One region of the Streptomyces camelliae genome, then DNA from elsewhere that is predicted to be linked to it. Evidence: riboswitches for the same ligand, from Rfam matches in the RefSeq annotation. Region 1 holds a riboswitch; each other region holds the start of a gene.
What was found. Region 1 has a riboswitch for cyclic di-AMP ahead of O1G22_RS11125 (M23 family metallopeptidase). Riboswitches for the same ligand answer to the same signal wherever they lie in the genome.
Positions count from the first base shown of each region.

Region 2: it holds a riboswitch for cyclic di-AMP, as region 1 does, so the genes downstream of both, O1G22_RS17555 (transglycosylase SLT domain-containing protein) here and O1G22_RS11125 (M23 family metallopeptidase) in region 1, are expected to answer to the same signal.
Region 3: it holds a riboswitch for cyclic di-AMP, as region 1 does, so the genes downstream of both, O1G22_RS24975 (transglycosylase family protein) here and O1G22_RS11125 (M23 family metallopeptidase) in region 1, are expected to answer to the same signal.
Region 4: it holds a riboswitch for cyclic di-AMP, as region 1 does, so the genes downstream of both, O1G22_RS16550 (C40 family peptidase) here and O1G22_RS11125 (M23 family metallopeptidase) in region 1, are expected to answer to the same signal.

Region 1 is NZ_CP115300.1:2,462,879-2,466,118, reverse strand. It holds gene O1G22_RS11135 (M16 family metallopeptidase) at 1-35, shown strand, start outside; gene O1G22_RS11130 (M16 family metallopeptidase) at 32-1,420, shown strand; cyclic di-AMP (ydaO/yuaA leader) riboswitch at 1,633-1,792, shown strand; gene O1G22_RS11125 (M23 family metallopeptidase) at 1,805-2,521, shown strand; gene O1G22_RS11120 (GntR family transcriptional regulator) at 2,719-3,240, shown strand, end outside.
Region 2 is NZ_CP115300.1:3,872,770-3,876,009, forward strand. It holds gene O1G22_RS17550 (polyprenyl synthetase family protein) at 1-351, opposite strand, end outside; cyclic di-AMP (ydaO/yuaA leader) riboswitch at 1,006-1,185, shown strand; gene O1G22_RS17555 (transglycosylase SLT domain-containing protein) at 1,189-1,683, shown strand; gene O1G22_RS17560 (HAD family hydrolase) at 1,818-2,630, opposite strand; gene O1G22_RS17565 (FAD-dependent oxidoreductase) at 2,754-3,240, opposite strand, start outside.
Region 3 is NZ_CP115300.1:5,448,634-5,451,873, reverse strand. It holds gene eno (phosphopyruvate hydratase) at 1-675, opposite strand, end outside; gene O1G22_RS24975 (transglycosylase family protein) at 1,024-1,725, opposite strand; cyclic di-AMP (ydaO/yuaA leader) riboswitch at 1,730-1,907, opposite strand; gene O1G22_RS24970 (LysM peptidoglycan-binding domain-containing protein) at 2,094-3,212, opposite strand.
Region 4 is NZ_CP115300.1:3,670,721-3,673,960, reverse strand. It holds gene O1G22_RS16555 (hypothetical protein) at 362-715, shown strand; gene O1G22_RS16550 (C40 family peptidase) at 727-1,881, opposite strand; cyclic di-AMP (ydaO/yuaA leader) riboswitch at 1,889-2,050, opposite strand; gene pcrA (DNA helicase PcrA) at 2,273-3,240, shown strand, end outside.

The sequences.
Region 1 (3,240 bases):
AGGCCGGCAACGAGAACGAGGAGACGGCCAAGTGACCGAGCTCGCCACCATGGACTTCCACCCCCAGCCCCAGCCCGGCGACGCCAAGCCGTGGGCGTTCCCGGCCCCCGAGCGCGGCGCGCTGGACAACGGCCTGACGGTGCTGCGCTGCCACCGCCCCGGCCAGCAGGTCGTCGCCGTCGAGGTGCTGCTCGACGCGCCCCTGGACGCCGAGCCGGCCGGCCTGGACGGCGTCGGCACGATCATGGCGCGGGCCTTCTCGGAGGGCACCGACAAGCACTCCGCCGAGGAGTTCGCCGCCGAGCTGGAGCGCGCGGGCGCCACGCTCGACGCGCACGCCGACCACCCGGGCGTCCGGCTCAGCCTGGAGGTGCCCGCCTCCCGGCTGGCCAAGGGCCTCGGCCTGCTCGCCGACGCCCTGCGCGCGCCCGCGTTCGCCGAGAGCGAGGTCGAGCGGCTGGTCCGCAACCGCCTGGACGAGATCCCGCACGAGCTGGCCAACCCCTCCCGCCGGGCCGCCAAGGAGCTCTCCAAGGAACTGTTCCCGGCGAGCTCGCGCATGTCGCGCCCGCGCCAGGGCACCGAGGACACGGTCGAGAAGATCGACGCGGCCGCCGTACGCGCCTTCTACGACCGCCACGTCCGCCCCGCCACGGCCACCGCGGTCGTGGTCGGCGACCTGACCGGCGTCGACCTGGACGCGCTGCTCGGCGAGACCCTTGGCGCCTGGACGGGCACCCCGGGCGCGGCCCGTACGGTGCCGTCGGTGAGCGCCGACGACACCGGGCGCGTGGTCATCGTGGACCGGCCCGGCGCCGTCCAGACGCAGCTGCTCATCGGCCGCGTCGGCCCCGACCGGCACGACCGCGTGTGGCCCGCCCAGGTGCTCGGCACCTACTGCCTCGGCGGCACCCTCACCTCCCGCCTGGACCGCGTCCTGCGCGAGGAGAAGGGCTACACCTACGGTGTGCGCGCGTTCGGCCAGGTCCTGCGTTCCGCCGCGGACGGCACGGGCATCTCCATGCTCGCCATCAGCGGCTCGGTGGACACGCCGAACACCGGTCCCGCGCTGGAGGACCTGTGGAAGGTGCTGCGCACCCTCGCGGCGGACGGCCTGACCGACGCCGAGCGGGACGTGGCCGTGCAGAACCTCGTCGGGGTGGCGCCGCTGAAGTACGAGACGGCGGCGGCCGTCGCGAGCACGCTGGCCGACCAGGTCGAGCAGCACCTGCCCGACGACTTCCAGGCGACGCTGTACCAGCAGCTGGCCGCGACGGGCACGGTGGAGGCCACGGCGGCCGTCGTGAACGCCTTCCCGGTGGACCGCCTGGTGACCGTCCTCGTCGGTGACGCCGCCCAGATCAAGGCGCCGGTGGAGGCGCTCGGCATCGGCGACGTCACCGTGGTGGCGGCCGAGTAACGCACGCGCATGCGTGGGGCCCTGACGGCTTACGGGCCGTCAGGGCCCCTTGCTGTTCCGCTTCCCGCCTCAGATGCCCGATTTGGGGCGGAGGTTGCCTGTCTGCCCTGTGGGATGCGCTACAAAAACCCGGATCGGTTTGGGGATCACCGACGGGCCCGCCTAGCGTCGTCCGGGCTGTTCGTCAGGCAGTGCGCCGCACCCGCGGCACCGGACAGCCATCGCCGAGTCCCCGTACGGCGCGAGCCAGGGGAGCCGGGGACCCAGGTCCCTTGGGGTGAATCGGACGCCCACGCGTGCGCGTGGGGGCCGTAGGAGACCTTCCTGCTCCGAACCCGTCAGCTAACCCGGCAGGCGAGAGGGAAGGAAAGGACCAGCCACTTCATGGCGTTCATGTGCGCCTCCGGGAAGCATCGCAAGCCCGGCCGGGTCAAGCGCACCACCGCTCAGGCGGCCGGTATCGCGGCCCTCACCACCGGAGTCGTCGGCACCCTCGCGGCCGCCCCGGCGTTCGCCGCCCAGAACTCCCCCGAGCAGACCGGCCTCACCCCGGTGATCACCGTGGGCGACGACATCGCCGCGAACATCGACGCGCAGGCCGCCGCCCAGCAGCGGGCCGCGGAGCAGAAGGCGGCCGAGCAGGCCGCGGCCGAGCGGGCCCAGGAGATCCGCGAGGCCGAGCGCGAGCGGCTGAACCGCTTCGTCGCCCCGATCACCGACTCGTACGTCTCCACGGGCTACAAGGCCAGCAGCTCCCTGTGGTCCTCCGGTTCGCACACCGGCATCGACTTCCACGCGGCCAGCGGCACGCCCGTCCACGCGGTCGGTTCCGGCACTGTCGTCTCCACCGGCTGGGGCGGCGCGTACGGCAACCAGATCGTGATCCGGATGGCCGACGGCATGTACACCCAGTACGGCCACCTGTCGTCCATCGGGGTCACGGTGGGCCAGCAGGTCACCCCGGGCCAGCAGATCGGCCTGTCCGGCGCGACCGGCAACGTCACCGGGCCGCACCTCCACTTCGAGGCCCGGACCACCCCCGACTACGGCTCGGACGTCGACCCCGTCGCCTATCTCCGCAAGCACGGCGTGAACGTCTGACCCACCCGCGCACGGCATCCGCGGCCCCGGCTCATCGAGCCGGGGCTTTCGCCGTTTTTCACGCTGTCCGCCGGAGGTCTGTCCAAAAAACCTCCATGGATTCCGGCCCGCCGTCGGAAATTCCGGCTCATTGGAATAGAGTCACGGAACACACGTCCATCGTCGACGTTTCACGGGGATTAAGGCGGAGGTCGGTCATGCGTATTCCGGCGCACTCGGTATGCACGGCGATCCGGGACGACATCGTCGCCGGTGTCTACGAGCGCGGCAGCCGGCTGACCGAGGAAGTCCTGGCGCGTCGTTACGGCGTCTCGCGCGTCCCCGTCCGCGAGGCGCTGCGCACTCTGGAGGCGGAGGGCTTCGTGGTGACGCGCCGGCACGCGGGCGCGTGCGTGGCCGAGCCGACCGAGCAGGAGGCCGCCGACCTGCTGGAGATGCGCATGCTCCTGGAGCCGCTCGGGGCCGCCCGGGCCGCCCAGCGGCGCACGGAGGCGCATCTCAAGGTGCTGCGCGGCCTGGTGAGGCTGGGTCAGGAGCGGGCCCGACGGGGCAGCAGCGAGGATCTGCGCTCGCTGGGCGGCTGGTTCCACGAGACGCTCGCCCAGGCCTGCGGCAGCCCGTCGCTGACCTCCATGCTGACCCAGCTGCGGCACAAGATCGCCTGGATGTACACGGTGGAGGCGCCGCCCAGCCCGGCCGATGCCTGGGCGGAGCACGGC
Region 2 (3,240 bases), 1.4 Mb from region 1:
GACGGAGTTGCCCCAGCGGGTGTTGGCGCTGTCCACACCGCGCCGCACGGCCGCCTCGTCCATGACGTCGTCGTGGTACAGCGTGGCCAGATGCGTCAGCTCCACGACGACGGCCGACGGCACGATGCCCGGCGCGTAACGGTCGCCGAACTGGGCCGCGAGCATCACGAGCAGCGGCCGGAACCGCTTCCCGCCGGCCCGTACCAGGTGCTGCGCGGCCTCCGTGATGAACGGAACCTCACTCTTGGTGGCTTCGAGCAAGCCTTCCTCGACAGCCGCCAATCCGGCCTGGACATCGGCTTCGAGAGCCTGGTCCCGCACGCTCAGCCCGAACGGCCCGACGACGGTCACGAGGGGTCTCCTGTCTGCTGGTGTCTGCTGGCGATTACACGGTTTGTCGATAGGTCGCTGCCATCACTCAAGTCAGCGTATCCGGTCCTGTTTCGATCACCGATAGCGCCCACCGGTCCAGCCCGGGTGGTATTGGATCATGGCCGGTATGCGTGTGATCGGATGATAAGAACGGACATCTATCGACTTAACAGGAAGCCTTGCGCTTTGTCGCGAACCGGGGGGCGAGCGGAGTAACGCCTCCATCCCACCCCGCGCACACCCGCGGACATACACGACAACGACGGGCATCGCGTCACAGGTTCCGGGAGGCACCCCCAGGTCACCCCCGGGTCACCCCCAGGCTGTCCACCGGCCACCTCACACCCAGCTCTCACCCCAACCCCGGAATCCGCCATGTCCGATTTGACAGGGTTTGCTATTTCGTGAGTTGGGTCACGCTCCCCCATCCGGCATCCCGGCCACCGAGCACCCTCCCTCCCCTTGCCCGGTCGGCAAGTTGAGGGTTGGCAACCGCAAAGGATCAAGTACCCCATAGGGCACACATCAAGGTCAAATGGTGCGTTGTGTGAATCCAGTACTTGTTCCCGACATGTGCTCTCGCATACGTTCCGGGCCGTCGGGCGGACGCCGAATCCTGCCGCCGCCCGCATGACCATCCACGAACCCATTTCGTACGGCAGGAGCGGGGGACCCAGGTAAGCCGCCGGACCGGACGACACGCGTCGCACCGGAACGGCTAGGGGTGAAGCCGTGCCTTCTCGCGAAGGTGCGGCCGGGCACCTCCCCGCCCGAACCCGACAGCTCACCTCGCAGGCGACGGAGAGGAACATCCCCATGCGTGCTGCCGCTCGTCACCGCCGTCCCCGGGCCAACCGCCTCGCCCGCACCCTCGCCGTCGTCGGCACCGGTGCCGCCGTCCTCGCCCTGCCGCTCATCGGCGCCACCAGCGCCTCCGCCGCCCCGGCGAAGAAGGCCACCAAGGTGTCCTCCACCACCCTTGCCGGGTACCCGAACAACCTCAACGGCTGGATCCACAAGTCGCTCGCGATCATGGCCCAGAAGGGCATCCCGGGCTCCTACCACGGCATCTACCGCAACATCATCCGGGAGTCCTCGGGCAACCCGTGGGCCATCAACAACTGGGACTCCAACGCGGCCCGGGGCATCCCGTCCAAGGGCCTGCTCCAGGTCATCGACCCGACCTTCAACGCGTACCACGTGGCCGGCACCTCGTTCAACATCTACGACCCGGTCGCCAACATCACCGCGGCCTGCAACTACGCCGCCGCGCGCTACGGCTCGATCGACAACGTCCACAGCGCGTACTGACGGCCGCACGGCGGTCGCTCCGACAGCGGCACGGCGGTCGCCCCGACGACAGCCCGGCAGTCGCCCTGACGACAGCCCGGCAGTCGCCCTGACAGCCGCCGGGCGGTCGTCCGACCGTCGGAGTCGCGCGGCCGTCAGCCGACCGGGAAGAGTCGTTCGAGGACGACGGCGATGCCGTCGTCCTCGTTCGACGAGGTGATCTCGTCGGCCACCGCCTTGAGTTCCGGGTGCGCATCGGCCATCGCCACCCCGTGCCCGGCCCACTCGAACATCGGGATGTCATTGGGCATGTCCCCGAACGCCAGCGCCCGTTCCGGCGCGATCCCCAGCCGGTCGGCGGCCAGCGCCAGCCCGGTCGCCTTGGTCACCCCGCACGGCTGGAGCTCCACGGTCCCCGGCCCCGACATGGTGACCGTCGCCAGCGAACCCACCACCGCGCGCGCCACGGCCGCCAACTCGTCGTCGGACAGGGCCGCATGGCGCAGCAGCACCTTGCTGATGGGCCTGCGCCACAGGTCGTCACGTCGGCCGACCCCCACCGCGGGCAGGGTCGGGTGCGGCATGCGGTACCCGGGCTCGATCAGTGTGAGCCCGTCGACACCGTCCTGATCGACAGCGGCGAAGACCTCCCCCACCTCCGCCTCGATCTTGCCGAGCGCCTCCTCCGCCAGTTCCCGGTCCAGCCGCACCGACCACAGCAGCCGGCCCGCCGCGGCGTCGTAGACCTGCGCGCCCTGCCCGCACACCGCGAGCCCCGTACAGCCGAGGTGCGCGAGCAGCGGCCGTACCCGCGGGGCCGGCCGGCCCGTCACCACCAGGTGGCGCGCACCGGCGCGCACCACCCGCGCGAGCGCGGCGAGCGACCGGCCGGAGACCGTGTCGTCGCCGCGCAGCAGCGTTCCGTCCAGGTCAGTCGCGATGAGTGCATATGCGGGGGAGGCTGCCATGATCAGAGAATACGGATGCGACGCCGGTCCGACTCATCTTGTCGTGCTGCGTACTTACGTGCTCATCACCCCCAAGTGGTGTGTGTCGTCCTCCTGTTCGCGGTGCGGTGGCCGGCGCGGGAGTCAGCCGTGGGCCGCGGCGAGGTGTCGCGCCAGGCGCGGGGAGGCGAACTCCGTGCCGCAGACGAACCGCATCACCGGGCCGTACGACGACGCTGCCGGCAGGCCCGTGAAGTACAGGCCGGGCACGGAGGAGACGCAACCGGGGCCCAGTTTCGGCGTGCCGCGGCTCACCGCGAGCCGGGTGCGCAGTCCGTGGCCGAGGAAGTCCATCGCCGCGACGGCGACGCGGTACCCGGTGGCCGCGATGACGTGGTCGGCGGTGAGCCGCTCGGTACGGCCGCCATGGGTGCGGACGGTGAGGACCGGGCTGCCGTCCGGCGCCTCGGCACGCACGATCCGCTCGACCTCCTGCACCGGTACGGCGCCCTCGAAGCGCTCACGCAGCCACCAGGCGCCGAGCGGTCCGAGGACCCGGCGGACCAGGAAGTGGCGGGTGGGCTCGGGCAGGTAGCGGTAGGGGTGCGGGTAGTAGCTGAGCGCCCACAGC
Region 3 (3,240 bases), 3.0 Mb from region 1:
AAGGATGAGGTCGAGCGCGGCGCGGTTGGACTCCAGGTTCGGGGCGAAGCCGCCCTCGTCGCCGAGGCCGGTGGCCAGGCCCTTGCTCTTCAGGACCTTCTTCAGCGTGTGGTAGACCTCGGCACCCCAGCGCAGGGCCTCGGAGAAGGACTCCGCGCCGATCGGGGCGATCATGAACTCCTGGATGTCCACGTTGGAGTCGGCGTGCGAGCCGCCGTTCAGGATGTTCATCATCGGCACCGGCAGCAGGTGCGCGTTCGGGCCGCCCAGGTAGCGGAACAGCGGCAGGTCGCTGGCCTCGGAGGCGGCGTGGGCGACGGCGAGGGAGACGCCGAGGATGGCGTTGGCGCCGAGGGAGCCCTTGTTGTCGGTGGCGTCCAGGTCGAACATGGCCTGGTCGATCAGGCGCTGCTCGGTGGCGTCGTAGCCGACCAGCTCCGGGCCGATCTGCTCGATGACGGCGAGGACGGCCTTCTCGACACCCTTGCCCTGGTAGCGGTTCGGGTCACCGTCGCGCAGCTCGATGGCCTCGAAGGCACCGGTCGAGGCGCCGGACGGGACGGCGGCACGACCCGTGCTGCCGTCGTCGAGGCCGACCTCGACCTCGACCGTGGGGTTGCCTCGGGAGTCCAGGATTTCCCGGGCTACGACGACGTCGATGGACGGCACGAGCATCTCCTTCTTGGATGTGACGCTGGAAGTGCGGGGCTGTCTGCCTTACGGCTGTGCCTTGCGACTAGAGCCTAACCGTCCCGGGGCTGTCGGCCACCGACCGACCGCCCCGTGGACGGGGAGGGACATGCAGACGGTACTCATTGTTCATGAGCGGAACAAAGGGGGGTGGGGGTGAAGAACGGGGAAACGGGAGGGGAAACAGGAGCGGACATGAAAACCCCGCCCCGGCGCGTACGGGGGAACACGCGCCGGGGCGGGGAGCCCGTGGGGACGGGGGTGGCCCTCACGGGGGCTTCAGTGTGGGGGGAGGGGTTGTGAGAGCACTGTGCGTCCGGCCGGAGCCGGATGTCACTTCAGGTGCAGCTGCTGACCCGGGTAGATGAGGTCCGCGTCCTGGACGATGTCCTTGTTCAGCTTGAACAGCTTCTGCCAGCCGCCGGCGACGTGGTGCTTCTCGGCGATGGCGCTGAGGGTGTCACCCTTGACGACCTTGTACTCGCCGTCGCCCTTCTTGACCGTCTTGCCGGTCGGGGTGGTGACGGTCTTGCTCGCCGAGGGCGCGGTGCGCGTGGTGGAGCGGGTGGCGGCCTGCTGGTCGGTGGAGCGGGTGGCGGTGCCGCTGCTCGTGCTCGGCGCGGTCGTCTTCGACGAGGTGGTGGGGGCGGAGCCGTTGTACGCGGCGGAGGACAGGCCCGTGCCGCAGACCGGCCAGGCGCCCTTGCCCTGGCCCGCGAGGACCTTCTCGGCGACGGCTATCTGCTGCGCCTTGGTGGCGAGGTCGGCGCGCGCGGCGTAGGCGGTGCCGCCGTACGCGGCCCAGGTGGAGTTGGTGAACTGCAGGCCGCCGTAGAAGCCGTTGCCGGTGTTGATGGACCAGTTGCCGCCCGACTCGCACTGGGCGACCGCGTCCCACTCGGAGGCGGTGGCGGCGGAGGCGTTGCCGGCCGCCATCAGCGGGGCGGCGACAGCGGCACCGGTGACACCGGCGAGCGCGACGACACGGACGGCCTTGGACGGGCGACGGTGCTTGCCCTTGCCGGAAAACAGCATGGATCGATCCCCTCACCGACGCCTGCGAGGTGAGCTGTCGGGTTCGGGCCGGTTGAGTTGCCCGGTCGCACGCCCGCTGTCGCGGGCCTGCGGCTTCACCCCAAGCCGGTGCCGGCAGCCTCAACTGCCGGTTCCGGCGCCTACCTTGGGTCCCCCGCTCCTGCCTACGGCGCATGACGCGACGACTGTTCCCGGACGACCGCTGGCAGGATTCGGCGTTGCGGCTGCCGGGGCTCGTGGTGACGAGCGGTCCTGACCGTAGACACGGGATCGACGGAATTTCAAAGACGATCAGGGCTTCTGAGACTCATCCCACACTTTCGCCAAACCGGACATTTAGCTATCAATCAGGGCGTCAAATCCCCCTGCTACGCGTCCGTTTCGTGACGCACTTCCAGGGTCTGACCGGCGGTGATGTGGTTCGGGTCGGCGCCGACGACGCTCTTGTTGTCGTCGTAGAGCGCATGCCATCCGCCGTGGACGCCAAGGGAGTCGGCGATGGAGGCGAGGGTGTCACCCTCGTGGACGGTGTAGGTGTCCGGCTGGGGGTTCGCGTGACGGCCGGAGGGCTGGCCATTCTGACCGTTTGTGAGGCTTTCGTCCGCACTGTCGCCACGGTGACGTCCGCCACTGCTGAGGGCTCCGGTGTCGACGAGACTCCAAGAACCGACACTCTGCTGGGAATTGTCCGACTCGTCGGTCCCGGGGGTGGTCGCGGGCGAGCTGTCACTCCCCGGCGAGTTCCCGCCAGCAGGGGAGCCGCTGGAACCGGCGGAACCGGTCGAACCCGAGGAACCGGATGTACCCGCCTTGTCGGTCTTGTCCGACTTGGGGCTGCCACTCTCGGTGGAGCCACCGCCCGCACCCTGCGCCTTGCCGGCCCCGCCGCCCTGCACCGGGGCCGTCGAGGTGCTGGAACCCGGCGAAGAGTCCGTACCGGAGCCGGACTTCGAACCGGACTGGGACCCCGAGCCGGAGCCGGAACCGGCACCAGAAGAGGATGAATCCGACAGACCGGACGAGTCGGAGCTGTCGGCCGATCCGGAGCCGCCGCCCGACCCCGCGCTGCTGCCGGAGCCCCCGACGCCCGTGTCGACGTCGACCGAACCCGAGTTGGAGGTCAGCCCGGCGGTCAGCGCGCACATGGTCCACGGCTTGGTGCCCTGGTCGGCGAGGATCTTCTCGGCGACGGCGATCTGCTGGGAGCGGCTGGCCTGGTCGGCGCTCGTGGCGTACTGCGTGCCGCCGTACTTGTCCCAGTCGTCCTGCGATATCTGCAGGCCGCCGTAGTACCCGTTGCCGGTGTCCGCGCTCCAGGAACCTCCACTCTCGCACTCGGCGACCTTGTCCCACGTGGTGCCGTCGGCGGCGCTGGCGCTCGCGGCGCCGAGCAGCGGGATGGCGATGGCGGAGCCGGTCACTCCGGCTGCGACGAGGAGGGCCGGAGCCTGACGGGGGCGACGGTGACGACCGTTCCCGGTGAGCATGCGGAAACCTTTCGTGCGACAGCAGGGC
Region 4 (3,240 bases), 1.2 Mb from region 1:
GTGACGAGTGGGTAACGGACTGTACGGAACTGGCCTTTACGGATCGGAACGTGACCTTATGTGACTGATCCGACCGTCCAGGCTCGCCTCCTTCACACAGTGTGATGACCGATACGCGGGAAGCGGGACGGAAGGGGTGCCGGAGGTGTTATGGACCGCATAAATGCATGATCCATGTCGGCCGCGGCCGGGCCCGATGACAGGGGGCCGGTACACCCCTGGTCAGGCCGGCCGCGCGGTCTGACCAGAGGCCTCGCGAGGCCAGCTCCGACAAGGCGTGACGGCCCTCACCACTCGAACACCCCGGGAACGGCACCCTGCCGTCCTTGGGGCTGTTACCGACGAATTAGGCTCCGGCCCCATGGACGTACTCATCCATCTCTTCGTCGGCCTGCACATCATTGGCATCGCCGCGCTGCTCGGCGGTTTCCTCACCCAGATGAAGGCGATGGGGCAGGGCACGGCTCGCTTCGTCCCCGGGATGCTGCACGGTGCGCTGACCATGCTCGTCACCGGGGTGGCCCTCGTCGGCCTCAACCAGGCCGACGACCACCACGTGAACACCATCAAGATCGGTGTGAAGCTGGCCCTGCTGATCGTGATTCTCGGGCTGGTCTATGTGAAGCGCGACGAGGAGAAGGTCGACAAGGGCGCCTTCGGGGTCGTCGGCCTGCTGACCATGACGAACATCTTCATCGCCGTTCTGTGGACCTGACCCGGTAGGCGTCAGCCCGGGCGGACCACGCTGTGGATGATCGATTCCCCGCCGTAGTACACCGACTCCTCACGGACGTACGCGCCCGGCTTCGGGGCGTGGATCATCATGCCGTTGCCGATGTAGAGACCGACGTGGCTGATGTCGTCGTAGAAGAAGATCAGGTCCCCCGGGCGCGCGTCGGCCAGGGACACCGTGGTCCCGGCGTTGACCTGGTCGTACGTGGTGCGCGGGAGCGTGACGCCGGCGGCCTTCCAGGCGGCCTGGGTGAGGCCCGAGCAGTCGTAGGAGTCCGGCCCGGTGGCGCCCCACACGTACGGCTTGCCGATCTGGGCGCGGGCGAAGGCGATGGCCTTGGCGGCCTTCGTGTCGTACGAGCCGGCGGACCCGGAGGATCCGGAAGAGGCGGAGCCGGTCGGGCTGGATGAGCCGGACGAGGTGGTCTTCTGCTGGGCTTCGGCCTGCTGCTTCGCCAGCTCGGCCGCCTTGCGCGCCGCCTCCTGCTGCTTCTCCCGCTCGATGGCGGCCAGCCGCGCCTTCTCCTGGGCCGTCAGCTGCGACAGCAGCTCGCGCGCGGAGGCGAGCTTCTGCTGGACGGTGGACTTGGCGGTCTGCAGCTCGTGCTGCGACTCGGTCAGCGTCTGCAGGCTCTGCGCGGCCTCCCGCCGCTTCTTCATGGTGGAGGCCTGCTCGTCGATGTAGGCGTCGACCGCGCTCTTCTCGCGCGTGGTCAGCCGGCTCATCAGCTGGGTCTGGTCGAAGTAGTCCTGCGGGTTGTCCGCGAGCAGGAAGGTGGCCGTGTCGGGGGCGGCGGCGCCGGTGCGGTACTGGGCCGCGGCGAAGGAGCCCAGCTCGTCGCGGGCCTTGTTGAGGCGGGCGGTGCGGCGGGCGACCTCGTCCCGGAGCGCGTCGACCCGCCCGCGCTGCTTGCCGGTGCGCTCCGTGGCCGCGTCGTACTTCTCGGTCGCCGACTCCGCCTGCCGGTAGAGGTCGTCGACCTTCTTCTCCACCTCCTCCAGGCTCGGCCGGGTGTGGTCCGTACCGGGGGCGGCCTCGGCCGTCTGGGACAGCATGGCTATGGAGGTGAGGGCGGCGGTGGCGAGGGCCGGGGTGCGCAGACCCACTCCGGTGGTCCCGCCGGGACGCGACTTGCGGTGCGACGCCAAGGGAGGCGACTCCTTCCAGTGGGCCGCCTACCGGGTTAGCTGTCGGGTTCGGGCGGAGGTTCGGAAGGGTTGCCCTACGGCGTCGTCCCGGACGGGAGTCGGCCGATTCACCCCGGAGATTCGGTGGGTCCCCGGCTCCGGCCCCCCTTACGGGAGGCGCCGGACTCGGCGGGGGCCGCGCACGCGACCCGACGGCAACCTAGCCAACTCGTGTGACTGGTGTGAAGGTTGGTGCGTGATATGTCCGATACATTTTCGTGATCCGGCGCCGGGATCACGTCCACGTCATCGAGTGATTCCGCTGCGTGAGGGGGTTCGCCGCTCTGCTCGCGCGACCTTCTTCCCGGGACGGCGACCGGTTGTCGGTGGGGCGCCCTAGACTCGGAGAGCGATGAGCAGCCTCTTTGACGACAGCTTCCTGGCGGACCTCCAGCCCCCGCGCGGGCACGAGGAGGAACCCCCGCCGCCGCCCGAGGACGATCATGCTCCGGAACCGCTTCCGGACGATCTGTTCGGCGGGAAGTTCGACGCGCCGCCGGACCGGGACGCCTACTACCGCGACGGCGCCCCGCGCCCCGCGCTGGACGCGGCGGCGCTCCTGGAGGGGCTGAACGACAACCAGCGCGCCGCGGTCGTGCACGCCGGCTCCCCGCTGCTCATCGTCGCCGGTGCCGGCTCCGGCAAGACCCGCGTGCTCACCCACCGCATCGCCCACCTGCTCGCCGAGCGGCATGTGCACCCGGGCCAGATCCTCGCGATCACCTTCACCAACAAGGCCGCGGGCGAGATGAAGGAGCGCGTCGAGCAGCTCGTCGGCCCGCGCGCCAACGCGATGTGGGTCATGACCTTCCACAGCGCGTGCGTGCGCATCCTGCGCCGCGAGAGCAAGAAGCTCGGCTTCACGTCGTCGTTCTCGATCTACGACGCCGCCGACAGCAAGCGCCTGATGGCCCTGGTCTGCCGTGACCTGGACCTCGACCCCAAGCGCTTCCCGCCCAAGTCCTTCAGCGCCAAGATCAGCAACCTCAAGAACGAGCTGATCGACGAGGAGGACTTCGCCGCGCAGGCCGCCGACGGCTTCGAGAAGACCCTCGCGCAGGCCTACGCGCTCTACCAGTCGCGGCTGCGCGAGGCCAACGCCCTCGACTTCGACGACCTGATCATGACGACGGTCAACCTGCTGCGCGCCTTTCCGGACGTCGCCGAGCACTACCGCCGCCGCTTCCGGCACGTCCTGGTCGACGAGTACCAGGACACCAACCACGCCCAGTACGCGCTCGTCCGCGAACTCGTCGGCACCGGCACCCACGACGAGGACGCTCCGCCGAGCGAGCACGACCTCCCGCCCGCCGAGCTGTG